One region of the Shinella sp. GW821-FHT11G07 genome, then DNA from elsewhere that is predicted to be linked to it. Evidence: predicted binding sites of a transcription regulator. Region 1 holds the regulator's gene; each other region holds the start of a gene.
The links. Region 1 encodes PhoB, which activates phosphate uptake and scavenging genes when phosphate is short. Its sites were predicted from a motif close to TGTCATNNANCTGTCAT; they were not measured.
Positions count from the first base shown of each region.

Region 2: a site for PhoB is predicted at 4,876-4,892, ahead of AC1RT2_RS05275 (DUF47 family protein). Genes of this name have one in related genera too.
Region 3: a site for PhoB is predicted at 3,756-3,772, ahead of AC1RT2_RS11465 (alkaline phosphatase D family protein). Genes of this name have one in related genera too.
Region 4: a site for PhoB is predicted at 3,516-3,532, ahead of phnC (phosphonate ABC transporter ATP-binding protein). Genes of this name have one in related genera too.

Region 1 covers NZ_JBXARJ010000006.1:103,254-110,683, forward strand. The annotation lists gene AC1RT2_RS13470 (O-succinylhomoserine sulfhydrylase) at 1-1,124, shown strand, start outside; gene apaG (Co2+/Mg2+ efflux protein ApaG) at 1,247-1,639, shown strand; gene AC1RT2_RS13480 (Hsp33 family molecular chaperone) at 1,656-2,648, opposite strand; gene argF (ornithine carbamoyltransferase) at 2,845-3,756, opposite strand; gene AC1RT2_RS13490 (aspartate aminotransferase family protein) at 3,784-4,974, opposite strand; gene AC1RT2_RS13495 (GcrA family cell cycle regulator) at 5,400-5,936, shown strand; gene phoB (phosphate regulon transcriptional regulator PhoB) at 6,070-6,753, opposite strand; gene phoU (phosphate signaling complex protein PhoU) at 6,768-7,430, opposite strand, start outside.
Region 2 covers NZ_JBXARJ010000002.1:371,946-379,375, forward strand. The annotation lists gene AC1RT2_RS05245 (competence/damage-inducible protein A) at 1-614, opposite strand, end outside; gene wrbA (NAD(P)H:quinone oxidoreductase type IV) at 785-1,384, shown strand; gene AC1RT2_RS05255 (hypothetical protein) at 1,679-2,296, opposite strand; tRNA gene AC1RT2_RS05260 (tRNA-Leu) at 2,634-2,718, opposite strand; gene AC1RT2_RS05265 (hypothetical protein) at 2,778-3,083, opposite strand; gene AC1RT2_RS05270 (inorganic phosphate transporter) at 3,200-4,207, opposite strand; gene AC1RT2_RS05275 (DUF47 family protein) at 4,207-4,851, opposite strand; gene AC1RT2_RS05280 (hypothetical protein) at 4,975-5,553, opposite strand; gene AC1RT2_RS05285 (TrkH family potassium uptake protein) at 5,634-7,088, opposite strand; gene ilvA (threonine ammonia-lyase) at 7,295-7,430, shown strand, end outside.
Region 3 covers NZ_JBXARJ010000005.1:78,787-86,216, reverse strand. The annotation lists gene AC1RT2_RS11475 (DUF475 domain-containing protein) at 1-1,099, opposite strand, end outside; gene AC1RT2_RS11470 (M3 family metallopeptidase) at 1,479-3,539, shown strand; gene AC1RT2_RS11465 (alkaline phosphatase D family protein) at 3,877-5,439, shown strand; gene typA (translational GTPase TypA) at 5,574-7,400, shown strand.
Region 4 covers NZ_JBXARJ010000001.1:58,222-65,651, reverse strand. The annotation lists gene AC1RT2_RS00330 (carbon-phosphorus lyase complex subunit) at 1-428, shown strand, start outside; gene AC1RT2_RS00325 (alpha-D-ribose 1-methylphosphonate 5-phosphate C-P-lyase PhnJ) at 425-1,309, shown strand; gene phnK (phosphonate C-P lyase system protein PhnK) at 1,306-2,082, shown strand; gene phnL (phosphonate C-P lyase system protein PhnL) at 2,148-2,855, shown strand; gene AC1RT2_RS00310 (DapH/DapD/GlmU-related protein) at 2,852-3,466, shown strand; gene phnC (phosphonate ABC transporter ATP-binding protein) at 3,622-4,470, shown strand; gene phnD (phosphonate ABC transporter substrate-binding protein) at 4,551-5,456, shown strand; gene phnE (phosphonate ABC transporter, permease protein PhnE) at 5,530-6,492, shown strand; gene phnE (phosphonate ABC transporter, permease protein PhnE) at 6,502-7,430, shown strand, end outside.

The sequences.
Region 1 (7,430 bases):
ACGGCGAAACCGCAGAAGCAATCTTCCTCACGCAGGGTTTCGTCTATGACACGTCGGCTGCGGCCGAAGCCCGCTTCAAGGGCGAGACGGATGGTTTCATCTACGCCCGCTATGGCAGCCCGACCAACGACATGTTCGAAAAGCGCATGTGCCTACTGGAAGGCGCCGAGGATGCCCGCGCCACGGCCTCCGGCATGGCTGCCGTGACGGCTGCAATCCTCTGCCAGCTGAAGGCCGGCGACCATATCGTCGCCGCCCGCGCGCTGTTCGGTTCGTGCCGCTGGGTCGTCGAGACGCTCGCGCCGAAATACGGCATCGAATGCACGCTGGTCGATGGACGCGACCTTTCCAACTGGGAAAAGGCCATTCAGAAAAACACGAAAGTGTTCTTCCTGGAAAGCCCGACCAATCCGACGCTGGAAGTCATCGACATTGCCGGCGTTGCCAAGCTTGCCAACCAGATCGGCGCCAAGGTCGTCGTCGACAACGTGTTTGCAACGCCGCTCTTCCAGAAGCCGCTGGAACTCGGCGCGCATGTCGTCGTCTATTCCGCGACCAAGCATATCGACGGCCAGGGCCGCTGCCTCGGCGGCGTCGTGTTGTCCGACAAGGAATGGATCAACGAGCATCTGCACGACTATTTCCGCCACACCGGCCCGGCCATGTCGCCGTTCAACGCCTGGACATTGCTGAAGGGCATCGAGACGCTGCCGCTTCGCGTCAAGCAGCAGACGGAAAATGCCAGCCGCATCGCCGATTTCCTCGCCGAGCAGAGCCAGGTCGCCAGCGTTATCTATCCGGGCCGCAAAGACCATCCGCAGGCCGACATCATCGCCAAGCAGATGACCGGCGGCTCGACGCTCGTCTGCTTCGAGCTGAAGGGCGGCAAGGAAGCGGCCTTCGCGCTGCAGGATGCGCTGCAGGTCGCGAAGATCTCCAACAATCTCGGCGACGCCAAGAGCCTGATCACCCATCCGGCGACGACGACGCACAAGAACCTGACGGACGAGGCGCGTGCCGAACTCGGCATGTCGGCCGGCACGGTCCGTTTTTCCGCCGGTATCGAGGACAGCGAAGACCTGCTCGAGGATTTTGCCCGCGCGCTCTCCAAGGTCAAAGCCTGACCTTCAGCAACAGATGGACAAATACGGAGGCACCGGCCGATGCGGCCGGTGCCTCTTTGCTTATCCTTGACGAAACCACATTCCTGTAGAATAGCAGGAGCTAATCAGTTCAAGGCTTGCCCATGTATCGTGCGCTAACCCGCGACATCGAAGTGACCGTAGAGCCGTACTATCTGGCCGACCAGTCCGACCCCGATGATAGCCGCTATGTCTGGGGTTACCGCGTCGTCATATCCAACCATTCCGACATCGCCGTACGGCTGATGACACGCTACTGGCACATCACCGACCAGAACGGCCAGGTCGACGAGGTCAACGGTCCCGGCGTCATCGGCGAACAACCGACGCTGCGCCCCGGCGATACCTACGAGTACTCTTCCGGCTGCCCGCTCGAAACACCGTCCGGCATCATGTTCGGCCGCTACCGTATGGAGGCGGAGAACGGCGAAGCCTTCGACGTCGCCATTCCTGCCTTCTCGCTGGATACGCCGGGACAACCGCGCACCCTCAACTGAGGATGCGCTTGGGGGCCTACTGCGGCAGGACTTCCGTCGCGTCGAAGCGGTAGGTCGTCGAGCAGAACTCGCAAGTGACCGAGATATCACCCTTGTCGTCCGCCGTGTGCGCAATATCGTCGGCGCTGAAGCCGACCAGCACGCCCTTCAGCTTCTCGCGCGAGCACGAGCAGCGGTCAAAGACCTGTTGCGGCTGGTAGACGCGCACGCCGCGCTCGTGGAACAGCCGGAACAGCAGCCGTTCGGTGCCGACAGTCGGGTCCGTCAGCTCATCGGCGTCGATCGTCTCGACCATCGCCTTGGCTTCGGCCCAGTTGTCGTCGTCATCGATCTTGTGGCCGACATCGTCGCCATCGCCGCCGGGCAAATCCGGCTGGCGCATGCGTTCCGGCGCCTGCGGCAGGAACTGTGCGACCATGCCGCCGGCCCGCCAGCGGTGGCGCACCTTGCCGGCCTCGTCACGATCGAAGAGTTCGGCAACGCCGAGGCGCACCCTGGTTGGAATCTGCTCCGACTGGCGGAAATAGACGCCGGCAATCTGCTCCAGCGTCTCGCCGTCGAGCGGAACGATGCCCTGATAGCGCTGCGTGTGCGTGCCCTGATCGATCGTGAAGGCCAGAATGCCCTTGCCGAGCAACTCATGCGGCTCCGTCGTACCGGCGGCGATGGCAGCATCGAGGGCTGCCTGGTCGAAACGGGCATAGGCGCGCACGTTCTCCGGTGCTGAGAAATCGGCAACGAGCAGGTCGACCGGGCCGTCGCCCTTGGTCTGGACGATCAGCTTGCCTTCGAACTTCAACGAGGTGCCGAGCAGCACGGTAAGCGTTATCGCCTCAGCGAGCAGCCGAGCGACGGGGGCAGGATAATTGTGCCGGCCCAGAATGGTATCGAGCATGGGACCGAGCTGCACGGCACGACCGCGCACGTCGAGCCCTTCCACCTGAAACGGCAGGATATGGTCGTCGCCGGAATAACCGAGCTCACCGAGTTTCAAGGCATTGTCAGCCATCATCATTCTGCTCCTTGCACACCGGGAAGCCACCGGGCCATGGGCCCGGCTGCTTGCGACCGGCATTCTACCGTGATTCAGCGCGCTATCACCCGGATCATTCCATACCGGACGGGCATGCGCCAGAGAGGGCGCCTTCCAGCGCCCTGTGATGGCCCCTAGATCGTATCGGCCGGCGTGTTTTTCAAGACGCGCGTCAGACGGCGCCGAGGCACCAGGCGAGGATCGACTTCTGCGCATGCAGGCGGTTTTCCGCCTCGTCGAAGACCACCGACTGCGGGCCGTCGATCACCTCGTCGGTGACCTCCTCGCCGCGATGCGCCGGCAGGCAATGCATGAAGAGCGCATCGTCGTTCGCCCGCGCCATCAGCTGCTTGTTGACCTGATAGGGCTGGAAGATGTTGTGGCCGCGGGCGCGGTGTTCCTGGTTCATCGAGACCCAGCAATCGGTGACGACCAGATCGACGCCGTCGATGATCGCCTCGGGATCATGGCCGAGCAGGATATTGCCGCCATTGTCGCGCGCCCAATTCAGGATCTTGTCGTCCGGCTCGGAGCCCATCGGCACGGCCATCCTCATCGTGTAGCCGAAGCGGGCCGAGCCCTCGACGAAGGAATGCAGCACATTGTTGCCGTCGCCCGTCCAGGCAAAGGTCTTGCCCTTCGTCGAGCCGCGATGCTCCTCGAAGGTCATGATGTCGGCCATGATCTGGCAGGGATGCGTCAGGTCCGTCAGCGCGTTGATGACAGGCACGGTGGCATGTTCGGCAAGCTCCAGCAGACGGTTATGGTCGGTCGTGCGGATCATGATGGCATCGACGTAGCGCGACAGGACCTTGGCGGTGTCGCCGATCGTCTCGGCGCGGCCAAGCTGCATCTCGGTGCCGGACAGGAACAGCGTCTCGCCGCCGAGCTGGCGCATGCCGACATCGAAGGAGACGCGGGTTCGGGTGGACGGCTTCTCGAAGATCATCGCGAGCATCTTGCCGGCGAGCGGCTTTTCTTCCGTGCCGGCCTTGCGGGCGGCCTTGCGCGTGTGCGCATCGTCCATGATGACGCGGAGATCGCTTTCCGAAACGGCGGAAAGGTCGAGAAAATGCTTGGCCATGATGTGTCCTGTCTGTCTCGGTCCTGCTTATGCGGCTTTGGCCGCCGTCAGCTTTTCGGCTGCGCGCTCGATGCGGGCGAGCCCCTCGCGCGCCTCTTCCGCCGTGACGGTAAGCGGCGGCAGAAGCCGCAGCACATTGTCGCCGGCGGGCACGCCGAGCAGCTTTTCCGCACGCACGGCCTTTAGAAGGTCGGCGACCGGAATCTTTGCCTTGATGCCGAGCATCAGGCCTTCGCCGCGGACATCCTCAATGATCTCCGGGAAACGGTCCTTGAGGGCCGCAAGGCCCTGGCGGAAGACGAGGGCGACGTCACGGACATGATCGAGGAACCCGTCTTCCAGCACGACGTCGAGCACCGCATTGCCGACGGCCATGGCGAGCGGGTTGCCGCCATAGGTGGAGCCATGTGTGCCGGCGACCATGCCGGCAGCCGCTTCGTTCGTGGCAAGGCAGGCGCCGAGCGGGAAGCCGCCGCCGATGCCCTTGGCAACCGCCATGATATCCGGCGCAATACCGGACCATTCATAGGCGAAGAGGCGACCGGTGCGGCCGACGCCGGACTGCACCTCGTCGAGGATCAGCAACAGTCCATATTCGTCGCAGAGCTGGCGAAGCTCCTGCATGAATTCCTTCGGTACCGGGCGGATACCGCCTTCGCCCTGCACCGGCTCGATCAGGATGGCCGCCGTTTCCTCGGTGATCGAATCCTTGACGGCTGTGATGTCGCCGAAGGGGACCTTGAGGAAGCCCGGCGCCTTGGGGCCGAAACCCTCGATGTACTTTTCCTGTCCGCCGGCCGCGATGGTGGCGATCGTGCGGCCGTGGAAGGCGCCGTCGAAGGTGATGATGTGGAACTTGCCGGGGTGGCCCTTGGCGAAATGATAGCGACGCGCGGTCTTGATCGCGCATTCCAGCGCTTCCGCCCCGGAATTGGTGAAGAACACCTTGTCGGCGAAGGTCGCCTCCGTCAGCCGGCGGCCGAGGCTTTCCTGGCCCGGAACCTCATAGAGGTTGGACAGGTGCCAGACCTTCTCGGCCTGATCCTTCAGCGCGGCAACGAGATGGGGATGCGCATGGCCCAGCGAATTGACGGCGACGCCAGCGGCGAAATCGAGATATCGCTCGCCATTTTCGGCGATCAGCCAGACGCCCTCCCCGCGCGTGAACCGGAGCGGTGCACGCATATAGGTTTCATAGAGCGGCGCGGCATCGGCCATGGCGCAGGTCCCCCGAAAAGAGATGCGGAAAGATTCGTTTACGGCTTGACTTTTCCAGGCTTTAGAAAAATCAAAAACCGCCTTTCGGCGGCATGCGGCACTATCAGCATTTCTCCCTGCAATGTCAATGAAATGCACGTCTGAAATGCCGCTGAACCTACCGCAACGTGAGGATTCACGATACGCGCGCAAGGTGTCGCTCTTGAGTCACACCAGGGCAGCAAGTTGGGGAAAACTCCGAAATCGATTCGCACCGATTCCCGCGACTCTTGTCACAGAGTCCCCCGAACTCTAGGTTAAAGACCAATTACTAGACTGCAAGCGGCGGAACTAGTCACCAAAAGAGTTAGGGCGTTCAAGTTCCGGACCCATCCGGAACGCGATGAGGGATTCCCGCATCGCGAGCGTCGAACGGAGACGAGAAGATGAACTGGACAGACGAGCGGGTCGAGAAACTCAAGAAGCTCTGGAGCGAAGGTCTGAGCGCGAGCCAGATCGCAGCGCAGCTCGGCGGCGTCAGCCGTAACGCCGTCATCGGCAAGGTGCACCGCCTGAACCTGCCGGGCCGCGCGAAAGCCGGCGGCACGCCGACCGCCGCCCGCCCGAAGCGTCCGGCCGTTGCAACGCCGCGGCCGTCGAACTTCGCGGCCCGTCCGGTCCCCGCTCGCGTAGCGGCACGTCCGACCGGCGCGATCCTCGCCAAGGAAGACATCGACGCCGATTTCGACGCACAGACGGAGCAGCTTCCGGTCCCCGCCAACGGCAACAAAGTGGTTGTGCCGATGTCGCGGAAGCTGGAACTGACCGAGCTGACCGAGCGCACCTGCAAGTGGCCGATCGGCGACCCGCTGAACGACGACTTCCACTTCTGCGGCAACGAATCCCCGGACAACTCGCCCTACTGCACCTACCACCAGCGCCTCGCCTACCAGCCCTCGGCTGAACGGCGCCGGATGCGCTAGCAGAAACGAAGAGCTGAATGCGATAAGGGCCCGGAAGGGCCCTTTTCTTTTGTGCTGACGAGAGACGCGCAGCCCCCAAAACGCAAACAGGCCCCAAAGGGCCCATTTCCGTCCTTGGGAGGAAACGCTTGGCTCAGGTTTCCAGCGAGTAGCCGGCGCCGCGGACGGTGCGGATGACGTCCTGCATGTTGGCGAAGTTGAGCGCCTTGCGCAGGCGCCCGACATGCACGTCGACGGTGCGCTCGTCGACATAGATGTCATGGCCCCAGACGCCGTCGAGAAGCTGCGAGCGCGAGAAGACGCGGCCGGGCGAGGTCATCAGGAACTCCAGGAGGCGGAACTCCGTCGGGCCGAGGCGGACCTCGCGGGTGCGGCGGTGCACGCGATGCGTCTCGCGGTCGAGTTCGATATCGCCGCAGCGCAGCACCGTCGAGACGACCTCGGGTTTTGCACGGCGCAGCATGGCGCGAACGCGCGCGACGAGCTCCGGCGTCGAGAACGGCTTGACGACATAGTCGTCGGCGCCGGTGGCGAGCCCGCGCACGCGCTCGCTTTCCTCGCCGCGTGCCGTCAGCATGATGATCGGCAGGCGCTCGGTTTCCGGACGCTGGCGCAACCGCCGGCACAGCTCGATGCCCGAAACGCCCGGCAGCATCCAGTCGAGGATGAGAAGGTCCGGCAGGCGCTCCTGCAGGCGCATCTCGGCCTCGTCACCGTTCAGGATCGTATCGACCTCAAAACCTTCGGCCTCGAGATTGTAGCGCAGGAGGACGCTGAGCGCCTCCTCGTCTTCGACGACGGCAATTCTGGGCACCATGGAGGTGAAACTCCTTACTCGGAGGCGTCGGTAACGTCGGCAGTGACCACCGACGTCGTGGTGTCGTCCTTCGGGCGTTCACCCTCGGGCTGCGAGCCGGTCGCCATGTAGTAGATGGTTTCCGCAATGTTGGTCGCGTGGTCGCCGATGCGCTCGATGTTCTTGGCGCAAAACAGGAGATGCGTGCAGGGCGTGATGTTGCGCGGATCTTCCATCATGTAGGTCAGGAGTTCGCGGAACAGCGACGTGTAGATCGCGTCGATCTCGTCGTCGCGCTCGCGGATGGCCTTGGCCTTCTCGATCGAGCGGGTCGCGTAGACGTCGAGGACTTCTTTCAGCTGCATCAGCGCGAGTTCCGCGAGATGCTCGAGACCGCGGGTAAGCTTGCGCGGCATGCCCGAGCTCTGCACGGCGATGACGCGCTTGGCGGTGTTCTTGCCAAGGTCGCCGACGCGCTCCAGTTCGGCCGCGATGCGGATGGCGCCCATGATTTCGCGCAGGTCCGCCGCCATCGGCTGGCGCTTGGCGATCGTGACGATCGCCTTCTCGTTGATCTGACGCTCGGCAGTGTCGAGGATGACGTCCTCGGAAATGACCTTCTGCGCCAGAGCGCCATCGGTGGCAACCAGGGCGCGGACGGCATCCGCAACCATCTGCTCGGCCGTGCCGCCCATCTC
Region 2 (7,430 bases), on a different contig from region 1:
ATGCTGGTCTCGGGGTGGTTCTTCTGGATTGCAGCCAGTGCGCTGCCGATATCGCCTTCACCGAAGGGCGAGGCGACAGAGCGCGAGAGCATCGGCACGCCCCCTTCAAGGGCCGGAACGACGGTGCCCAGCATTGCGGTGAAAACCTGCGGAACGCCCGCCATGACATAGACATTGCCGATGTTGAAACCCGGCGCGGTGGAGACGGCATTTTCGATATGCACGGCGCCCTCGGGCATGCGGGCCATGCGCTTGCGGGCCTCGTTGAATTCCACGCCACGCTTTTCGTACATGGCGCCAAGCAGTTGCATGGCGAGCGGATCGTAGAGACAGGGAACGCCAAACGCCTTGGAGATCGCATCCGCCGTAATGTCGTCATGCGTCGGGCCGATGCCGCCGGAGGTGAAGACGTAGGTATAGCGCGCGCGCAAGGCATTCAGCGCCTCGACGATCGCCTCCTCGTCATCGCCGACGATGCGCACTTCCTTGAGGTCTATGCCGGCGAGAAACAGCATATCGGCGAGTTGGCCGATATTCTTGTCCTTGGTGCGCCCGGACAGAAGTTCGTCGCCGATGGCGAGCATGGCGGCAGTGGCGATAGGACGGGAACTCATGGGCGCTCTCTGAAGTTCGGACAGAAATACCGACCGAAGGCACGGCATTGTCAATGGCGGGTGAACAGTCTGTCGACCGGGCGGCTCATGTCGCCGTCACTTCAAAGTGCTACATCCAAGCCGACGCCGCGATCAAGCGGAAAGGTCCCTTCGACACTCAGGAGACGACGATGGCAAAAGTTCTGGTTCTTTACTACTCGGCCTATGGCCACATCGAAGCCATGGCCTATGCCGTGGCGGAAGGCGCGAAGTCGGCCGGTGCCGAGGTAACGGTGAAGCGGGTGCCGGAACTGGTGCCGGAAGAGGTCGCAAAGTCCTCGCATTTCAAGCTCGACCAGAAGGCCGAGATCGCTACCGTGAACGAACTTGCCGATTACGACGCGATCATCGTCGGCGCCGGCACGCGCTTCGGCACGGTCGCCTCGCAGATGCGCAATTTCTGGGACCAGACGGGTGGCCTGTGGGCCGGCGGCAAGCTGGTTGGCAAGGTCGGTTCGGTCTTCACGTCCTCCGCCACCCAGCACGGCGGCCAGGAATCGACCATCCTCGGCTTCATCCCGACGCTGCTCCACCACGGCCTCGTCGTTGCCGGCCTGCCTTACGCCTTCCAGGGCCAGATGGGTGTTGAAGCCGTCAAGGGCGGTTCGCCCTACGGCGCCTCCACCATCACCGACGGCGACGGCTCGCGCCAGCCTTCCGAAGTCGAGCTGGACGCTGCCCGCTTCCAGGGCGCGCATGTTGCCAAGATCGCCGGAAAGCTTTCGGCCTGACGTTCTCCTGAAACGTCACTGAAAAGAGGGTGCGGCCACCGTCAGGGGCCGCACCCTTTTTGTTGTTCACAGGTCTGAAGAGGTGGCGGGCGGAGCCGACGCCTACGCTGGCCGGCAAGAATCCAGAAAAGCGGGCTAAGACCACCAAGAGGAAGGGAAAGCTGGTGGATGGTGCGAGATGCGCAATTCGCCGAGGTTTTTCTGAGTATCCAAATTAAAATGCTCCCACACTGGAGAGCACCTTTGCGATGGCGGTACCGTGCGGATTGGGCCGCGTGGCATGTCCCTCCGATATCAAGGTGCAGTGCACATCATCGTAGGAACCAAATTCGCGCATGTCTTGCATGACTCGATCGACACACCATGCGTGGAGAAGGCTTTCGTCGGGCTGAGCACGCCAGTATTGCTATCGCGCTGGAAAAACCCTGCGTGACTGCGAGGATCGATGAATACTTCCGTCATATCGAATGGGGTTGGGTATCCATGGCGAATGGCGTAGTCGATCAGCTTTGGTGCTGCGCAGGTAAGAGGCTCGTTGCCATCCCTGCAACTGGCTACCATGTCTTCCGACAATCTTTTCCCACCACGGGTCACAACCGGGCGCTGAACGTCGGGGCATATTATCGTGTTGCCCATGCGCCTTGCCGCAGCCTCGAAGCCGTTTTTGTTGCCATCTTTCGAGCATGCAATCAGAACTTTATGCGATGGTCCTTTCGGCACCAGCGCGCCGACCATGAAACGTCGGTTTTTGGTCGCCCAGTCCGCACTCGCGGTTATCATCAGGTTCGCGATGAAAATCTCTATGTATGCTTTGCTGGCCCCGCTCTCGATGAGGTGCTGGCCAACCCCGTGAACGTTCCTGCAGTTTCGGCAGACACCTGCGCCGTAATGAAGCCTGTTGCCGTATGCCATGGGCAGCTTTATGGTCTGTTGCGGGGGCGTGCGGCTGTTCACCACCGCCTGGCACTTCAAGCACCGATGCGGGCCAACTCCACCGCTCCCAGGACACCAAGCCATTCCGTTTGCGCAAGCCATCTCCCCTCCAAGCTAAATTCTATTGGCCTGGAACGGCCTTGAACCTCTTCCCGTGGATCGATGGCAACGATACCGCGATTCCATGCTTGCGCAAGGGAAAGCGACGCTTAAAACGGGAAACTCTTGCGGGCAGTAGCCGTTAACGAGTGTGATTTTTTTCCTAGTCGAAAATCCTGATTTCTGAGAATTCAGGTCCCCCGCGAGATGCGGGCTATGGTGCGGGCGGCGGGGATCGAACCCGCACAGCCAAGGCCGAGAGATTTTAAGTCTCTTGCGTCTACCAGTTTCGCCACGCCCGCATGGTTTTGCTTTTCGGGGAGTCAGGCCGGCTCGTCAAGACGGCGTTTGTCGGCAGGTCCTATTTTGTCGGCCGCACGAGCGAGATGACTCGCGGCTTTGAGGGCGCGTCAAGCCATTCGATCCACTTGTCCCGCTCTTCAATCGTGTCGAAGAAGCGCCAGAGCTTGAACTCTTCGTCTGTGGTCTCCAGCATCTCGCCGATGGATGCAAGCTCCAGCGGAAGCGTCACTTCGTTGCCGTCGAAGCGTATGAAATAGACCCCTTCGGCCGCGAGACGGACAACCTGGCCGGTGCCGTAACTTCCATCGGGATCGTCGACGGTGAAGTACATTCCGGTCAAAGTGTCAAAAACTTTGTCGTTCATAGGTTTCCAATGCCAGTTCAAAAAAGACGCACGCCTGATTTCATTTAATCGAATGCACCGGTTCGTCAATCGTTCGCTTCTTCCACATTGTTCCCCAACGCGGAGCCGCGATACGCTCAGCCCGAGAAAACGCTGAGCGTCAGATAGAACAGCGCCGAAATCGCTGCTGCCGAGGGCAGCGTCACGATCCAGGCGATGACGATGTTGCCGGCGATCCCCCAGCGCACCGCCGTGACGCGACGGGCGGCACCCACGCCGATGATGGCGCCGGTGATCGTATGCGTCGTCGAGACGGGGATGCCGAGCCAGGTGGCGGCGAAGAGGGTGATGGCACCGCCGGTTTCGGCGCAAAAACCCTGCATCGGGTTGAGGCGGGTGATCTTCGAACCCATCGTGTGCACGATGCGCCAGCCGCCCATCAAGGTGCCGAGCGCCATCGCCGCCTGGCAGGTGATGACCACCCAGAATGGCACGTAGAATTCGCCTCCGAGATAGCCCTGCGAATAGAGCAGTACCGCGATGATGCCCATCGTCTTCTGCGCGTCGTTGCCGCCATGGCCGAGCGAATAGAGCGAAGCGGAGATGAACTGCATGACGCGAAACGTGCGGTCGACGGCAAACGGTGTCTGGCGCACGAAAAGCCAGGAGACGATCAAGACGAGGACCAGCGCCAGGAGGAAGCCGATGGCGGGCGACAGAAAGATGGCGCTCGCCGTCTTAATGAGGCCGCTCCAGACGACGGCGTCGAAACCGGTCTTGGCAAGGCCAGCACCAACGAGGCCGCCGATGAGGGCGTGCGACGAAGACGATGGGATGCCGAAGATCCAGGTGACGACGTTCCAGATGATCGCGCCCATCAGGGCTGCGAAGATGACGAGCGGGCTGACAATGCCGGGATCGATGATGCCCTTGCCGAGGGTTTCGGCGACGTGCAGGCCGAAGAACAGGAAGGCGATGAAATTGAAGAACGCCGCCCACATGACGGCATATTGCGGGCGCAGCACGCGCGTCGAGACGATCGTGGCGATGGAATTTGCCGCGTCGTGCAGGCCGTTCAGGAAATCGAAGAGCAGCGCGATGCCGACGAGGCCGACCAGCAGCGGAAAGGCGAGGGTAGCGTCCATCAGACGTTCTCGATCACGATACCGCTGATCTCGTTCGCCACGTCCTCGAAGCGGTCGACGACCTTTTCCAGTTCGCCGTAGATCTCGCTGCCGATGATGTAGGCCATCGGGTCGGACTTGCCGTATTGCTTGAAAAGGTTCTTCAGGCCCTGGTCGTGCAGTTCGTCGGAGCGACCCTCGACGCGGGTGACTTCCTCGGCGATGGCGCTGAGGCGGCCGGCATGCACGCCGACCTTGTCGAGCAGCGGGATGGCCTCGGCGATGAGATGGGCTGCCTTGACGACGACGTCGCCCATTTCCTGCATGCCGGGCTCAAAGCTGGTCTGCTCGTAGAGGCGGATGGTTTTCACCGTCTTGTGCATCATGTCGATGGCATCGTCCATCGACTGGATCAGGTCCTTGATGTCACCGCGGTCGAAGGGGGTGATGAAGCTGCGGCGCACGGCGAGCAGCACTTCACGGGTGATGTCGTCGGCCTGGTCTTCCAGCGCGATGATACGGTCGCAGTGTTTTTCCATGTGGGGGCCGCCGGCGAGCACCTGCTGGAGGGCTTCGGCAGCGCCGACGACGGTGCGGGAATGCTGTTCGAAATAATCGAAGAAGCGATCTTCACGCGGCATAAGTTTGCGAAACAGCGAGAGCATGGATGCCCCTTACATGGCTGGGGTTGTCATGCGGCTGTCATAATTGACCGTCAACGCGCTGGAAAGCGCCGATTCCGGCTTGTCACAATTCTCTGCCGGCCTGTGGATAAGCCTGAAAACGGATCACGGCACGATCTTGAACGGCTGCTCGCTGACGGCAACGGCACCGCTTGCTGCATCGCGGAAACGATAGCGAAGAACGTAGTCGCCGGGTGGCGGACTGGTGAGGTTCAACGTCAGCTTGGCGAAGACTTCCTGGTTGCGCACGCTGCCCTTGAAGTCGAACGAGCCGAAGGCTTTCTGCTCGGCAAGCTTTGTGCCCTTGGGGTCGAGCAGTTCGAGATCGACGGTGAAGTGCGATTCCAGCAGACCGCCATCGGCGGATCGCCAGGTGAGGCCGACCGGCTCGACATAGGAGATCAGCGCCTCGCCAGGTTTGAAGCTCGCTTCCGGCCGCGCCGTGTACATTCCGTAGCCTTCCGGGGGCGCAGAGACGAAGACGGATTTGCCGATTGAAAAGGGCAGGGTGGCGGCGAAGGCGCCGTAAGCGTCGCGGATCGTGTTGTGCGCGCCGACCGTATCGCCGGCGGCGGCCTGTTCCTCCGCCTTTTTTGCCGCATCCTGAAGCGGACCGGCAAAGGCCAGCGTGGGCAGAAGCGCGCCGATAAAGCTCAGACGCAACAGGGACTTCGACACAAACATTCAGTCTTCCTCCAGCCGGATGGCGGCAGGATGCGAATTAGCGTGGCAACAGTCAAGAACGCCTGATGGCAAGTGCTAAATCAGCTCTTCCAGAACAGCGGTGTCAGGATCACGAGAACGGTGAGGATTTCGAGACGGCCAAGTAGCATGAGGAAGGAGAGGAGATAGAGCGCTGCATCGTGGAAGCCAGCGAATGAGCCGGCCGGACCGATCGCCTGGGTGACGCCGGGGCCGACATTGGAGAGCGAAGTGGCGGATGCCGAAATCGCCGTCAGCACATCATAGCCCATCAGGCCGAGCAGGATGGCGCCGATGGCGGAAATCGCCACATAGGTGATGAAGAACAGGAAGACGCCGCGCTGGAGATCGATATCGACGGTCATCGTCCCGTAGCGCACGGCATGAATGCCGTCTGGATAGATCAGGCGGTAGAGTCCCGTTCGGATGAAGTTGAACAGGATGATCAGGCGGTAGGCCTTGAGGCCGCCGGCGGTTGATCCCGAACAGCCGCCCATGAAGGTCGCGACGAAGGCGAGCGCCACGATGAAATGGCCCCATTGCGTATAGTCGTCGCTGGCAAAGCCGGTCGTCGAAAGGATCGACGATACTGTGAAGAAGGAATGTGCCAGGGCCTCGCGGAAATCGACGCCGTTTTCAAGTCGCTGGAAGACGCTGGCTGCCACGGAGAAAAGCACGAGATAGCCCAGAAACACGCGGATCTGTGGATCACGCCACGCATCGACGCGGCCGCGCACGACGATGAGGATCAGCACCGAGAAGGGCAGGCTGGAGAGCGTCATGAAGAAGGTGGCGGCCCAGAGCAGCGGCAGGCTTTTGAAATAGCCGAAGGAGGCGTCATGTGTCGAAAGTCCGCCCGTCGCGACGGTGGACATGGCATGGTTCAGCGCGTCGAAGCGGCTCATGCCGAGGGCTGCATAGGTAATAGCGCAGATCAGTGTGATCGCCACGTAGATGGCGAGGAACGCACGGGTGTAGCTAGCGATGCGGGCGAAGGGCTTGTCGGCGGTGTCGGATGATTCGAGCTTGAAGAAGGACATGCCGCCAACGCGCAGATACGGCATGATGAACAGCCCAAGCGCGAGAATCCCGATGCCGCCGAGCCAGTGCAGCAGCGAGCGCCACATCAGGATGCCGGGCGGCGCGTCGTCGAGGCCGACAATGACGGTCGAGCCTGTCGTGCTGATCGCCGAGACCGATTCGAAAAACGCCTGCGCGAACGTCAACTTCATCGAGGACAGCCAGAGTGGCATCGCGCCGATGAAACTCGCGCTCAGCCAGAGCATGTTGACGACGAGGAAGCCCATGCGCTTGTTGAAGGGCGGCGGGCCGGCGCGGGTCGCTGCGGCCGTGGCGAGCGACAGGCCGCCGGTCATGAAGGCGGAGAGAAAGAAGACTTCCGAATCGGGATGGCCGTAATAAACGTCGATAAACGCCGGGATGAGCATCGCCACGGAGAGATAGATGCCGCTGATGGCGGCGATATTGATGGCGGACCGGAAGATGGTGGCGTTCAACGAAAATCGTCCTGCGTGCCGGCCACCGCATCACTGATGCGGTATATTCAAAAATTCTACAGCGCTCTTTGCACGTCATGGATGACGTGCGGTACTGTAGGCTCAGTCAAGTCTCGAAAGGCCGCGCGGCCGGGACGGGTGGTGTCTGTCGCTGCGATATGCAATAGCCTTTGCATTGTACAAACTCAAGGATGGCATCGAACGGCATGAAACCGGACGTCGACGCAGCCCGTGACGCATTGCGCGGGCTTTTTCCCGAAACACCTCTTCAGCTCAATGAACACCTCTCCGCCCGCTATGGCGCGGATATTTACCTGAAGCGCGAGGATCTCTCGCCGGTGC
Region 3 (7,430 bases), on a different contig from region 1:
GCTGGGCCGACACGCGGTCCGAGCCGTGGCCGGCATGGCTGCCCAGTTCGCGTTCGCGCCTGTTGTAGCGGATCGACGACCAGAGCGAGATACCGATCAGCGTCGCGCCGCCAAGGCCGGTGATGACTTCCGGAATGTGCACCAGCGTCTGGAAGTACATGACGACCGACAGGACCAGGATCGCGTAGAACGCGCCGTGCTCCAGGTAGCGGTATTCGGCAAGCGTGCCCTTCTCCACCAGCATGATCGTCATCGAGCGCACATACATGGCGCCGATACCGAGGCCGATGGCGATGATGAAGAGGTTCTGCGTCAGCGCGAAGGCGCCGATGACGCCGTCGAAGGAGAAGCTGGCATCGAGCACTTCAAGATAGATGAACGCGCCGAGGCCACCCTTGGCCGCTTCCGACATCGCCTTCTGCGAGGCATCGAGCAGGCCGCCGACGACTTCCACTGCGAGGAAGGTCAGGAGGCCGTAGATGGCGGAGAAGACGAAGGTATTGGCGTCTTCACCCTCGAGCAGGTTCGAGAAGACGAGGATGAGCGCGAGAACAAAGGCGATCTCGATGCCCTTGACGGTCGCCGAACGGGCCATGTGCTTCTCGATGAAGCCGATCCAGTGCACGTCCTTCTCATGGTTGAAGAAGTAGGTGAGGCCGACCATCATCAGGAAGGTGCCGCCGAAGGCAGCGATCGGCAGGTGGGCGTCGTTCATGATGCGGGCGTATTCCGCAGGCTCGCGCGCGGCGAGAATGATCGCTTCGATCGGGCCGATGCGGGCGGCGATGACGACGATCAGCAGCGGGAAGACGATACGCATGCCGAAGACGGCAATCACGATGCCCCAGGTCAGGAACCGGTGTTGCCAGACCGGCGTCATGTCCTTGAGCTTGTTGGCATTCACGATTGCGTTATCGAAGGAGAGCGAAATCTCCAGAACCGCGAGAACCGCGCAGATGAAGAAGACGGTCGCCATGCCGGCGAGCGTGCCTTCGGTCTGCCAGCCGAGCAAGGCGCCGAGCGCCAGGCCGATGACGGTGGAGATGATGGCCCATTTCAGGTAGGAAAGAGTGGTCTTGCCTTCGCCGTTGCCGATCATGACAGCGCCTCCATGCTGGAGGAAATGCGGGAAGCGAGGTTGTGCATACCACAACGGGCATGCGGGTAAGGCATGGTCAGGATTTTCATGTGCGTTTGAATCCGCCGGCTAATTGCTGGCGGTACCGACATCACGAGAGCGCCGTAAAAACTCTCGCCAGAGGGGCCCGGCACCAGGGTTCACCGCGGCAGGATGTCAAAAGCCGCGATAAGGGCTGTTTTCACCGAAGTTGCCCTCCACGTCAAGAGGCAGGGTGCCGCATCGCCCTCAACGCGTTTGCGCGACCCCTGTTCCCGTATTTTATGTCGGCGCCCTGTACCAACACGCTGCTCCGTTCCTATATTCGCCGCACAGTGATTTGCCAGAAGGAACCGCCCGCATGACTGAAACGCGCATCGATCCCGCCCTCGTCGAGTGGACCGGCCTCAACGGCCTGCCGCGTTTCGATCGCGTCAAGGACGAGGCCTTCGCCGCGAGCTTCGATGCGGCGCTGGCGGCGCATGAGGCGGAGATCGATGGGATTGCCAATAACCCGGAGCCGGCAACCTTCGAGAACACGATCGTCGCGCTGGAAATTGCCGGCGACCAGCTGTCGCGCGTTTCCGCCCTGTTCTGGAGCCGTGCCGGCGCCAACACCAACGACACGATCCAGGCGCTGGAACGCGAGATCGCGCCAAAAATGTCGCGGCACTATTCGAAGATCGGCACCAATGCCACGCTCTTCCAGCGTATCGATGCGCTGTGGGAAGGCCGTGAGGCCCTGAACCTCTCTCTGGAGCAGATCCGCGTGCTGGAACGGCACTGGAAGGGTTTCGTGAAATCCGGCGCCAAGCTGGAAAAGCCGGAGCAGGAGCGGCTGTCGACGATCAACGAGACGCTCGCCGGGCTCGGCGCGAAGTTCGGCCAGAACGTGCTGGCCGACGAAAAGAGCTGGGTGCTGTTCCTCGATGAGGGCGATGCGCTCGATGGCCTGCCGGATTTCCTGAAGGATGCCATGGCATCCGTGGCGCGCGAGCGCGGCGAGGACGGGCGCTATGCCGTCACGCTGTCGCGCTCGATCATCGAACCCTTCCTGACGTTTTCGGCGCGCCGGGACCTGCGCGAACAGGCGTTTCGTGCCTGGGTGGCGCGCGGCGAGAACGAGGGCGAGACGGACAATCGCGGTATCGTCAAGGACACGCTGGCGCTGCGGGCGGAAAAGGCGGGCCTGCTCGGCTACGAGAACTTTGCCGCGCTGAAGCTCGACAACACGATGGCGAAGACGCCTGACGCGGTGAACGGGCTCCTGATGCAGGTCTGGGAAAAGGCCGTGGCGCGGGCGCGGGAAGAGGAGGCGGATTTGGCCGTGCTTGTCGCCGATGAAGGCCGCAACCACGCGGTCATGCCGTGGGACTGGCGCTACTATGCGGAAAAGCTGCGGGCGAAAAAGTTCAACTTCTCCGAGGCCGAGCTGAAACCCTACCTCCAGCTTGAAAAGATCATCGATGCCAGCTTCGACGTTGCCGAGCGGCTGTTCGGCATCCAGGCGATCGAGAAGAAGGATGTGCCGGTCTATCATCCTGACGTGCGCGTGTTCGAGATCCGTGACCGCGACGACACGCTTGTCGCCATGTTCCTTGGCGATTATTTCGCCCGGTCCTCCAAGCGCTCGGGCGCCTGGATGAGCTCCTACCAGAGCCAGCACCGGCTGCCGCTTGCGAACGGTTCGGTCGGCGAAATCCCGATCATCTACAATATCTGCAATTTCGCCAAACCCGCCGAGGGCAAACCGGCGCTGCTGTCGATCGACGATGCCCGCACGCTGTTCCACGAATTCGGCCATGCGCTGCACGGCATGCTGTCGGACGTCACCTATCCGTCGGTGTCGGGCACCGGCGTTTCGCGCGACTTCGTCGAACTGCCCTCGCAGCTCTACGAACACTGGCTGACGGTGCCGGAAATCTTGACGCGTTACGCCGTGCATTACCAGACCGGCGAGGCGATGCCGGCAGCGCTGCTCGACAAGGTGCTCGCCGCCCGCACCTTCAATTCCGGCTTCGCGACGGTGGAGTTCACCTCTTCGGCGCTGGTCGACATGGCCTTCCACACGCGCGGCGCCGTCGCGGATCCGATGGCGGTGCAGGCCGAGGTGCTGGAAAAGATCGGCCTGCCGGCGTCCATCGTCATGCGCCATGCCACGCCGCACTTCCAGCACGTCTTCTCCGGTGACGGCTATTCGGCCGGCTACTATTCCTACATGTGGTCGGAAGTGCTGGACGCGGACGCCTTCGCGGCCTTCACCGAGACCGGCGACGCCTTCAACCCGGCCATGGCCGAGCGGCTGAAGACCTATATCTACGCCGTCGGCGGTGCCGTCGACCCGGAAGACGCCTACAAGGCCTTCCGCGGCAAGCTGCCGAGCCCGGAGGCGATGCTGGAGAAAAAGGGGTTGGCGGCTTAGGGGTGCTGTTTCCCTTCCCTGAACCGTCACGCCACCCGTCGCCGTCATCCTCGGGCTTGACCCGAGGATCCACGCATCACGGCATGCGTTAAATTTGTGGCATGGGTCCTCGGGTCAAGCCCGAGGATGACGGAGGAGAGGGTGCGGCTCATGGCCAGTAAGTCGACGGCCTGAGGGTGATGGTTGCTGGCCGGATCTGTCGCACCAGCTACTGGCAGTCATCGTCCCGTCACTGAACTTTCGGTGAATCGTCATCGTCCCGTTACCGGACTGACATGGCCGGGACTCATGGTCTGCCCGCCTGGCGTTTCGATTCGCGGGTCAGGCCGGAGGTGGCATGGCGATTGTTCCGGAGACGCTGACGCGGCGTTCTTTCCTTCTGACCGCAGGGGCCGGCGCGCTTGCGACGTCCTCGGCGCTGGCGGTGCCCTATTATGCGCGGCGTCATGGCAGTCCGGTCTTTTCCCACGGCGTGCAGTCGGGTGATGTCGATTGTTCGTCCGGCATGGTCTGGGCGCGGGTCGACCGGCCGGCCGAGGTGACGCTGGAATATTCGACCACCGAGAGTTTTCTCGATGCGGCACGCCTGCCGTTGCAGAAAGCGACGATGGGCACGGACAATACCGTCAAGGCGATGTTGCAGGGCCTGCTGCCGGACCAGGATATTTTCTATCGCTTCACCGCAAACGATCCCTATTCCAGCCATCTGATCTCCGAGCCGGTCGTCGGACGCTTCCGCACGGCGCCGATGCGCAAGCGCTCTGTGCGTTTCGTCTGGTCTGGCGATACGGCAGGCCAAGGCTGGGGCATCGACAATGTCGGCATGAAGACCTATTCGACCATGCTGCGCCATGAGCCGGATTTCTTCATCCATTCCGGCGATACCGTCTATGCCGACGGCCCGATCCCGGACGAAATTCCGCTGCGCGACGGCGGCGTGTGGAAGAACCGCATCGTGACGGATGAGAAACGCAGCGTGGCGCGCACGCTGGAAGAATTTCGCGGCCAGTGGAAATACAATCTGCTCGACGACCACCTGCTGTCCTTCAACACCCAGTGCCCGACCTTCTTCCAGTGGGACGACCACGAGGTTTTGAACAACTGGTCGGAATCGAGCGACCTGACCGGCGACCGGCGCTATCCGGACAAGGATATCGGCGTCTATGAAGAGCGTGCGCGGCGCGCCTTCCATGAAATGACGCCGATCCGCTATTTTCCCACCGAGCCCGGCCGTATCTTCCGCAAGGTCGCCTATGGTCCGCTGCTCGACGTGTTCTTCGTCGACCTGCGCTCGTATCGCAGCCCCAACCGCGGCGGCACGGAAAACGGCCTGTTCGGCTGGCGGCAGGCAGACTGGCTGCGCCGAGAGCTTGCCGCCTCGCAGGCGGTCTGGAAGGTCATCGCCTGCGACATGCCGCTCGGCCTCGTCATCTGGGATGATTATGCCAACAGCCTTGGTTATGAAGGGGTTGCGGACGGTCTTAATGGTCCGCCGGCGGCGCGCGAGCGCGAAATCGCCGACCTGCTTTCCTTCATGCGGGACAATGCGATCCACAATGTCGTGTGGCTGACGGCGGACGTGCACTACACCGCTGCGCACCACTACGACCCGTCGCGCGCAAAATTCCAGGAGTTCAATCCGTTCTGGGAATTCGTCTCCGGGCCGCTGCATTCCGGCACCTATGGGCCGAAACCGCTCGACATGACCTTCGGCCCGGAAGTGCGCTTCATCAAGTCGTCGAAAGGCGGGGTCGACAGCAACCTGCCGCCGTCCGCCGGCCTGCAATTCTTCGGTCTCGTCGATATCAACGGATCGAGCGAGGAGATGACCGTGCGGCTGATGGACCGGGAGGATCAGGAGCTTTGGCGCGTCACGCTGCCGCCCGTGCGTTCATCATGAGAGCAAGCCGCGCGCTGGTCGGGCAACAGAGTTGCATCCCGCCCCTTTCGCATTTGCGGAAAAACATGTAAGAGCCCGACCATTGAAGACGGCGCCCTTATACCCTGCGCGCCCCGAACCTCAGAGATTACACCATGTCTATCCGCAATATCGCGATCATCGCGCACGTCGACCATGGCAAGACCACGCTTGTTGACGAGCTTCTGAAGCAGTCCGGCTCGTTCCGTGAAAACCAGCGCGTTGCCGAACGCGTGATGGACTCGAACGATCTCGAAAAGGAACGCGGCATCACCATTCTCGCCAAGGCGACCTCGGTGGATTGGAAGGGCGTTCGCATCAACATCGTCGACACCCCCGGCCACGCCGACTTCGGCGGCGAAGTGGAGCGTATCCTCTCGATGGTGGACGGCGCGATCGTTCTCGTCGACTCGTCGGAAGGCCCGATGCCGCAGACCAAGTTCGTGGTCGGCAAGGCCCTCAAGGTCGGCCTGAAGCCGATCGTCGCGATCAACAAGATCGACCGTCCGGACGGCCGCCACGAGGAAGTGCTGAACGAAGTCTTCGACCTCTTCGCCAATCTCGACGCCACCGACGAACAGCTCGACTTCCCGATCCTCTATGGTTCGGGCCGTAACGGCTGGATGAACGTCAACCCGGAAGGCCCGAAGGACGAAGGCATGGCGCCGCTGCTCGACCTCGTGCTGAAGCATGTGCCGGAGCCGACGGTCGCCGACGGTCCGTTCCGTTTGATCGGCACGATCCTCGAAGCCAACCCCTTCCTCGGCCGTATCATCACCGGCCGCATCCATTCCGGCTCGATCAAGCCGAACCAGGCGGTCAAGGTTCTCGGCCAGGACGGCAAGCTCATCGAAACCGGCCGTATCTCGAAGATCCTCGCCTTCCGCGGCATCGAGCGCACGGCGATCGACGAAGCCCATGCAGGCGACATCGTCGCCATCGCCGGTCTCTCCAAGGGCACGGTTGCCGACACGTTCTGCGATCCGTCGGTCACCGAGGCCATGACGGCACAGCCGATCGACCCGCCGACCGTCACCATGTCCTTCATCGTCAATGACAGCCCGCTTGCCGGCACCGAAGGCGACAAGGTGACGAGCCGCGTCATCCGTGACCGCCTGTTCAAGGAAGCCGAAGGCAATGTCGCGCTGAAGATCGAAGAGGCCGAAGGCAAGGATTCGTTCTACGTTTCCGGCCGCGGCGAACTTCAGCTCGCCGTTCTGATCGAGACCATGCGTCGCGAAGGTTTCGAACTGGCCGTGTCGCGTCCGCGCGTCGTCATGCACAAGGACGAGAACGGCACCACGATGGAGCCGATCGAAGAAGTCGTCGTCGACGTCGACGAAGAGCATTCGGGTGTCGTCGTGCAGAAGATGTCCGAGCGCAAGGCCGAGATGACGGAACTTCGTCCGTCCGGCGGCAATCGTGTTCGCCTGAAGTTCCTGGCGCCGACCCGCGGCCTGATCGGCTACCAGTCGGAACTGTTGACCGACACGCGCGGCACGGCCGTCATGAACCGCCTGTTCCACGACTACCAGCCCTACAAGGGCGCCATCGGCGGTCGCGTCAACGGCGTGCTGCTGTCGAACGCTTCGGGCGAAGCCGTCGCCTATGCCATGTTCAACCTTGAAGACCGCGGCCCGATGATCATCGAGCCGGGCGAAAAGGTCTATGCAGGCATGATCATCGGCATCCACACCCGTGACAACGACCTCGAGGTCAACGTTCTCAAGGGCAAGCAGCTCACCAACATCCGCGCCGCCGGCAAGGATGAAGCCGTGAAGCTGACCCCGCCGATCCGCATGACGCTCGACCGCGCGCTGTCGTGGATCCAGGACGACGAGCTGATGGAAGTCACGCCGAAGTCGATCCGTCTGCGCAAGATGTTCCTCGACGCCAACGACCGCAAGCGATTCGACAAGCAGCGCGCGTCCGGCGCGGCATAAGCCACTTCTTCCCGAAACGGGACATTTTGA
Region 4 (7,430 bases), on a different contig from region 1:
GGGAAGTGCGCATCGGCGAGGTCGAGGTGGAGCTGGATATGCCGGAACTCGGCTTTTCCGTCTCGCTCGGCCGCGTCCAGGTGACCGAATGCCAGATGATCGCCCAGTTCAAGGGCTCGGCGAAAAACCCGCCGCAGTTCACCCGCGGCTATGGCCTCGTTTTCGGCCAGAGCGAGCGCAAGGCCATGGCCATGTCGCTGGTCGACCGTGCGTTGCGTGCGGAAGAGTTCGGCGAGGATATCGTGGCGCCTGCGCAGGATGAGGAGTTCGTCATTTCCCATTCGGACAACGTCCAGGCAACCGGCTTCGTCGAGCACCTGAAACTGCCGCATTACGTGGATTTCCAGGCCGAACTCGATCTCGTACGCCGCATGCGGCGCGAGTACGAGGCCGCGCAGAACATCGATCTTCCGGAGGCCGCAGAATGAATACGACCGATCTGGCGACCTACAATTTCGCCTATCTCGACGAACAGACGAAACGCATGATCCGCCGGGCGATTCTGAAAGCGATCGCCATTCCCGGCTATCAGGTGCCCTTCGCATCGCGTGAAATGCCTATGCCCTACGGTTGGGGCACCGGCGGCGTGCAGGTGACGGCGGCGATCCTCGGACCGGACGATGTGCTGAAAGTCATCGACCAGGGCGCCGACGACACGACGAATGCCGTCTCCATCCGCGCCTTTTTCCAGAAGGTGGCCAATGTCGCGGTGACGACGGAGACCCGCGAGGCGACGATCATCCAGACGCGCCACCGTATTCCCGAGGAGAAGCTGACGGCCGGGCAGACGCTGGTCTACCAGGTGCCGATTCCGGAGCCGCTTCGCTTCCTCGAGCCGCGCGAGACCGAGACGCGCAAGATGCACGCGCTGGAAGAATACGGCCTGATGCATGTCAAGCTCTACGAGGACATCGCCAAGAACGGCCATATCGCCACGACCTATGCCTATCCGGTGAAAGTCGAGGGTCGCTACGTCATGGACCCGTCGCCGACCCCGAAATTCGACAATCCGAAGATGCACATGTCGGAAGCGCTTCAGCTGTTTGGCGCGGGTCGCGAAAAGCGCATCTACGCCGTACCGCCCTATACCGAGGTCGTCAGCCTCGATTTCGAGGACCATCCCTTCGAGATCCAGACCTTCGACAAGCCCTGCGCGCTGTGCGGCGCGGAGAATGTCTATCTCGACGAGGTGGTGCTCGATGACAGAGGCGGGCGGATGTTCGTCTGCTCGGATACCGACCATTGCGAAGACCGTTGCGCCCACGGCCACCGCGGCCATCTCGCCTATAACAAGGAGGCTGCCGAATGACCGACACGCCGCTTCTCAAAGTCCGCGACATCTCGAAATTCTATGGCGCGCGCATCGGCTGCCAGAATGTCTCCTTCGACCTCTGGCCCGGTGAAGTGCTGGCGATCGTCGGAGAATCCGGCTCCGGCAAGACGACGCTGCTGAATTGCCTCGCAACGCGGTTGATGCCGAGCTCCGGCGCCGTCGAATACCGCATGCGTGACGGCCAGATGCGCGATCTCTCCCGCATGAGCGAGGCGGAGCGCCGTTTCCTGATGCGCACCGACTGGGGCTTCGTGCACCAAAACCCGGCGGACGGCCTGCGCATGGCCGTGTCGGCCGGCGCCAATGTCGGCGAGCGGCTGATGGCCATCGGTGAGCGGCATTACGGCAATATCCGCGAGACGGCGGGCTCCTGGCTCGGCCGCGTCGAGATCAGCGTCGATCGCATCGACGACCAGCCGCGCGACTTCTCCGGCGGCATGCGTCAGCGCCTGCAGATCGCCCGCAACCTCGTCACATCGCCGCGCCTCATCTTCATGGACGAGCCGACCGGCGGTCTCGACGTTTCGGTGCAGGCCCGCCTGCTCGATCTGTTGCGCGGCCTCGTGCAGGACCTTGGCCTCTCGGCGATCATCGTCACGCATGATCTCGCCGTGGCGCGTCTCCTCTCGCACCGCATGATGGTGATGAAGGACGGCCTCGTCATCGAGCAGGGCCTGACAGACCGCGTGCTCGACGATCCGCGCGAAGCCTATACCCAGCTCCTCGTCTCCTCGATCCTTCAGGTCTGAAAGCATGGTCCCGAAAAGTGGAACCCGGTTTTCGGACAAGACCATGCGTCAAAAGGAAAAGTGACATGCCCACACCCCTCGTTGTCTCCGAAGTGGCGAAGAGCTTTACCATGCATCTTCGCGACGGCATCCGACTGCCTGTCATGTCGAATGTCACCTTCTCGGTGAAGTCAGGCGAATGCGTCGTGCTGGGCGGACCGTCCGGCATCGGCAAGAGTTCGCTGCTCAAGATGGTCTACGGCAACTACGCTGTCGATAACGGCCAGATCCTGGTCGATCACGACGGCAAGCTGCTCGATCTCGCGACCGCCGATCCGCGCACGATCCTGTCGGTTCGCCGGGCGACGCTGGGTTACGTCAGCCAGTTCCTGCGCACCGTGCCGCGTGTTGCAGCCGTCGATGTCGTGGCCGAACCACTCACGGCCCGCGGCGTCGATGCGGCCGAGGCGAAGGCGACGGCAGAGGCCATGCTGGCCCGTCTCAACCTGCCGCGCGAACTCTGGCAGCTGCCGCCCGCCACCTTCTCCGGCGGTGAACAGCAGCGCGTCAACATCGCGCGCGGCTTCATCACCGATCACCGCATCCTGCTGCTCGATGAGCCGACCGCCTCGCTTGATGCGAAGAACCGCGCCGTCGTCGTCGGCATGATCGAGCAGAAGAAGGCGGCCGGTGTAGCGCTGCTCGGCATCTTCCACGACGAGGACGTGCGCGAAAAGGTCGCCGACCGCATCGTCGACGTCTCTGCCTTTTCGCCGCGAAAGGCCGCCGCATGACCAAGCTGTCCGAAACGCCGCTGATCCACCCGACAGCCATTGTCTCCGACACGGTGCTCGGCCGCTACACCGAGATCGCCGAGAACTGCCGCATCAGCGAAGCTGATATCGGCGACTATTCCTACATCATGGATGGTGGCTCGGTCTGGTGCGCAACGATCGGCAAGTTCGCCAACATCGCCTCGTCGGTCCGCCTCAATGCCACCAACCACCCGATGTGGCGCGCGACGCTGCACCACTTCACCTACCGGGCCAACGATTACTGGCCCGATACGGAACAGGAACCGGATTTCTTTGCCTGGCGGCGCGAGCATCGCGTCACCGTCGGCCATGACGTGTGGATCGGCCATGGCTCGACGATTTTGCCGGGTGTCACAATCGGCAACGGGGCTGTCATAGGGTCCGGCGCGGTCGTCACAAAAGACGTCGAACCCTACATGATCGTCGGCGGCGTGGCAGCGAAAGTCATCCGCGAACGCTTCCCGCGAAGCATCGCCGAACGCATGGAAAAACTCGCCTGGTGGGACTGGGATCATGCCCGGTTGCGCGCCGCTTTGGACGACTTTCGCAAACTTGACGCAGAAGCCTTTCTCGCCCGTCACGACGGCTGAGCGGGCATGTGCAATGCCGGAAATTCAGGCCTGTGGACTGTAATTTTTCCGACATGAAACTGACATCGCCGCTTCATCAACAGCGTTTACAGCCAATCCCGAAAACGACATTGCCCCATCACGGGCTCGCTACTGGAAATTAAGAGGGATCCGCCATGTTCCGACTGAAGAATGTCACCCGCCGTTTCGGCGAGCGCGTTGCGGTCGACGCTGTGACCTTCGACATCCCGCAGGGCCAGATGGTTGGCGTCATCGGCCGCTCGGGTGCCGGCAAGTCCACCATGCTGCGCATGATCAACCGTCTTGCCGATCCGAGTGAAGGCTCGATCCATTTCAACGACGTCTTGGTTTCGTCGTTGCGCGGTTCGGCACTGCGCAACTGGCAGCGCGACTGTGCGATGATCTTCCAGCAGTTCAACCTCGTGCCGCGCCTCGACGTCCTGACCAATGTTCTGCTCGGCCGCCTCAACCACCGTTCGACGACGCTCAGCATCCTCAACCTCTTCACCCGCGAAGAGCGCATCATGGCGATTGCCGCCCTCGAACGCCTGGGCATCGAGCAGACGGCGCTCCAGCCGGCCGGCACGCTGTCCGGCGGGCAGCAACAGCGCGTGGCGATTGCCCGCGCCCTGATGCAGAACCCGAAGATGCTGCTCGCCGACGAGCCGATCGCCTCGCTCGACCCGCTGAACGCCAAGATCGTCATGGACGCGCTGCGCGACATCAACGAGCGCGAAGGCATTACGGTCATCACCAACCTTCACACGCTCGACACGGCACGCGCCTATTGCGAACGCATCATCGGCATGGCGCACGGCCGCGTCGTGTTCGACGGGTCTGCACGCGAACTCGACAGCGAAGCGGTACGCACGATCTACGGCACGGGCGCCGATGGCGCGGAGATCGACGAGAGCCTCACATCCACGGCGATCCGCAACCCGGCCCGTCAGGACAATATCAAGGAATCCGCCAGCCCGACACCGCTGGCACTGGCCGGGCTCTGAGCCCCGCCGGGATCGAACGACCCGCGTAAAGGGTCAGACAACTTCCAGTCCGGCAAAGCCGGTCAAACAGGAGAGAGACCATGCTGAAGAAAGTACTTCTCGGCGCCGTCGCGCTCATCGCGCTCGCCGGCCACGTCCAGGCTGAAGACCTCAAGGAATTCCGCGTCGGCATCATCGGCGGCGAAAACGAAGCCGACCGCCTGCGCAACTACCAGTGCCTCGGCGATCACCTGAAGGCCGAACTCGGCTTCGAGAAGGTCTCGTTCTTCCCGGCTGCCGACTATGACGGCGTTATCCAGGGCCTGCTCGGCGGCACGCTCGACTACGCCGAACTCGGCGCGTCCGGCTTTGCCAAGATTTACCTCGCCAAGGCCGACGCCGTCGAGCCGATCCTGACGACCGTCCAGACCGACGGCTCGACCGGCTACCACTCGATCATGGTCGCCCGCAAGGACAGCGGCATCACCAAGCTCGAAGACCTCAAGGGCAAGAAGCTCGGCTTCGCCGACCCGGACTCGACCTCGGGCTATCTCGTACCGCTCGTCACCCTGCCGGAAGCCATCGGCGGCCCGGTCAAGGAATATTTCGCTGAAACCGGCTTCGGCGGCGGTCACGAAAACCTCGTCCTCGAAGTGCTGAAGGGCACCTTCGACGCCGGCACGACCTTCGGTTCGGGCGTTGGCGAGTGGAAGGACGGTTACACGTCCGGCAACCTGCACAAGATGGTCGAGAAGGGCATTCTCGACATGAACGACATCGTCGAACTCTGGAAGTCGCCGCTGATCCCGAACGGCCCGATCGTCGTTCGCACCTCGATGGCTGACGAGACCAAGGCGAAGTTCAAGCAGTTCATGCTCGACCTGCCGAAGAAGGACGCAGCCTGCTTCTCCGCCGTCATGGGCGGCGACTTCACCGCGTTCACGGAAGTCAATGTCGACTTCTACAAGCCGATCATCGACGCCCGCAAGGCAACGATCGGCGGCTGATAGCCACGCAGACACTGGCGCCGGCCGCAACCCGGCCGGCGCCTCGTCTTTTTTGAGCCCAGGCGGAACAGACATGGCCTTGAACACGCTTCACGACGGCTTCAGCGAGAAGGGCGCTCTCATCGAGCGGCACTGGCAGGAGCTGAACGCACGGCGCCGCCTCTACACCTGGCTCGGCCTTGCCATCCTGGCCGTCGCGCTTTCCGGTTCGCTGTGGTTCGCCAACGAGACGAATGCCGGCAAGTTCTTCGACCGGCTGCCCTATCTCTTCGACTTCGTCGGCGACATGGTGCCGCGCGATGGTCTCGAAGTGTTCCGCGCGCTGTTCGATCTGCCGTCGCCCTATGACGACGGCAGCTTCAAGTACAATTATCCCGAAGGCCGGCTCTATCTCACCGAGAGCTTCTACATCCCGGAATATTTCCACAAGATGCTGGAGACGCTGAACATCGCGCTGTTCTCCACGCTGATCGGCATGGTCTTCGGCTTTCTGCTCTGTTTCCTCGCGGCCAAGAACCTCGTCGCGAACTGCCTGCTGCGCGGCTTCGTTCGCCGCTTCATGGAAATCCTGCGCGCGTTCCCGGAAGTGGTGCTCGCAGGCTTCTTCCTCGCCATTCTTTCCCTTGGGCCTCTCCCAGCCGTCATCGCCGTGTCGATCCATACGGTCGGCGCACTCGGAAAACTGTTCTTCGAGGTGGTCGAGAATGCCGACATGAAGGCGGAGGAGGGGCTACGCGCCGTGGGCGCCAGCTGGATCGAGCGCGTCTGGTTCGGCATCGTGCCGCAGGTCCTGCCGAACTTCATGAGCTATTTCCTGCTGCGCCTTGAAATCAACGTGCGCGCCTCGACGATCATCGGTGCCGTCGGCGGCGGCGGGATCGGCGAATTGCTGCGCCTGTCGATCGGCCAGAACCATCAGGCGAAGACGCTCGCCATCGTGCTGCTTCTCCTCATCACCATCATCGCCGTCGACCAGTTTTCCGCCTGGCTGCGCCGCAAGCTCGTCGGCGATCATGCCTTCCGGCTGGCCCAATAGGAGTGTGCCATGACGACCCTCAATCCCGCACTGATGGATGAGATCGCGGCACGCCATCCGGCCGTCTTCCACCGCTCGTTCTGGCAGCGTTTTCGCGTGGCGTTCATCACCGGCGGCTTTGTGCTCTACGCGCTCTATTGCTGGTGGTTCTTCGCTATCGGCCATGTGCTGACCACGGCCAACTGGAACATTGCCGGCACCTATCTCGCCGACTGGGTTTCCTACGAGGTGCGCCCGGAAGTGGCGATCGCTCCCGATGGCGCCATGAAGCTCACCTATCCGCGCTTTTCGCCGCTCGGACCCAATGCCGCGCCGGACTGGGTGGAGATCGAGCTTGGCACGATGACCCGCACCACGCCGGCCGCAGATGCCGCAAGCACGGCGGCCAAGAAACCGGCATCCATGGGCTTCATGGGAACCGGCGCCACCCTCGGCGGCTCGGCCGCTGCCGTGGAAGGCCTGGCAACGGCGACAACGCGCGAGGAAGAGGTGGTCAAGCGTGCGAAGATCGCGCTCAATTCCTCGACAAGCGTCGAGGTCGTGCCGGAGCGCGTGACTGTCCAGCATGCCGGCGAGACGCTGGTCGTCGATATGGATGGGGCCGAGATGGCGGTCGAGGGTGCACTTCCGGCCTGGGCGACGCAGAAGACGCCAGGTCAGAAGATCACGCTTGCATTTGGTTTTGCCGGCTGGGGCGAGATCGAGCCGGGCGATATCAGCATCCGCAGGCGCTTCCTCGGCTGGGCCAATTTCATCTTCGACACGAACTCGCCCTTCCATGGAAAATCGACCTCTGAGGTCGTCTCGCTGATCACCTCGGGCGACCGGATCGACGCGAAACAATCGAACCTCTCGCTTGCCTGGAATAACATCCTCTATAATGCGGAATGGCAGCATCTCGACGTCTGGACGAAGCTGCTCCAGACCATCGTCATGGC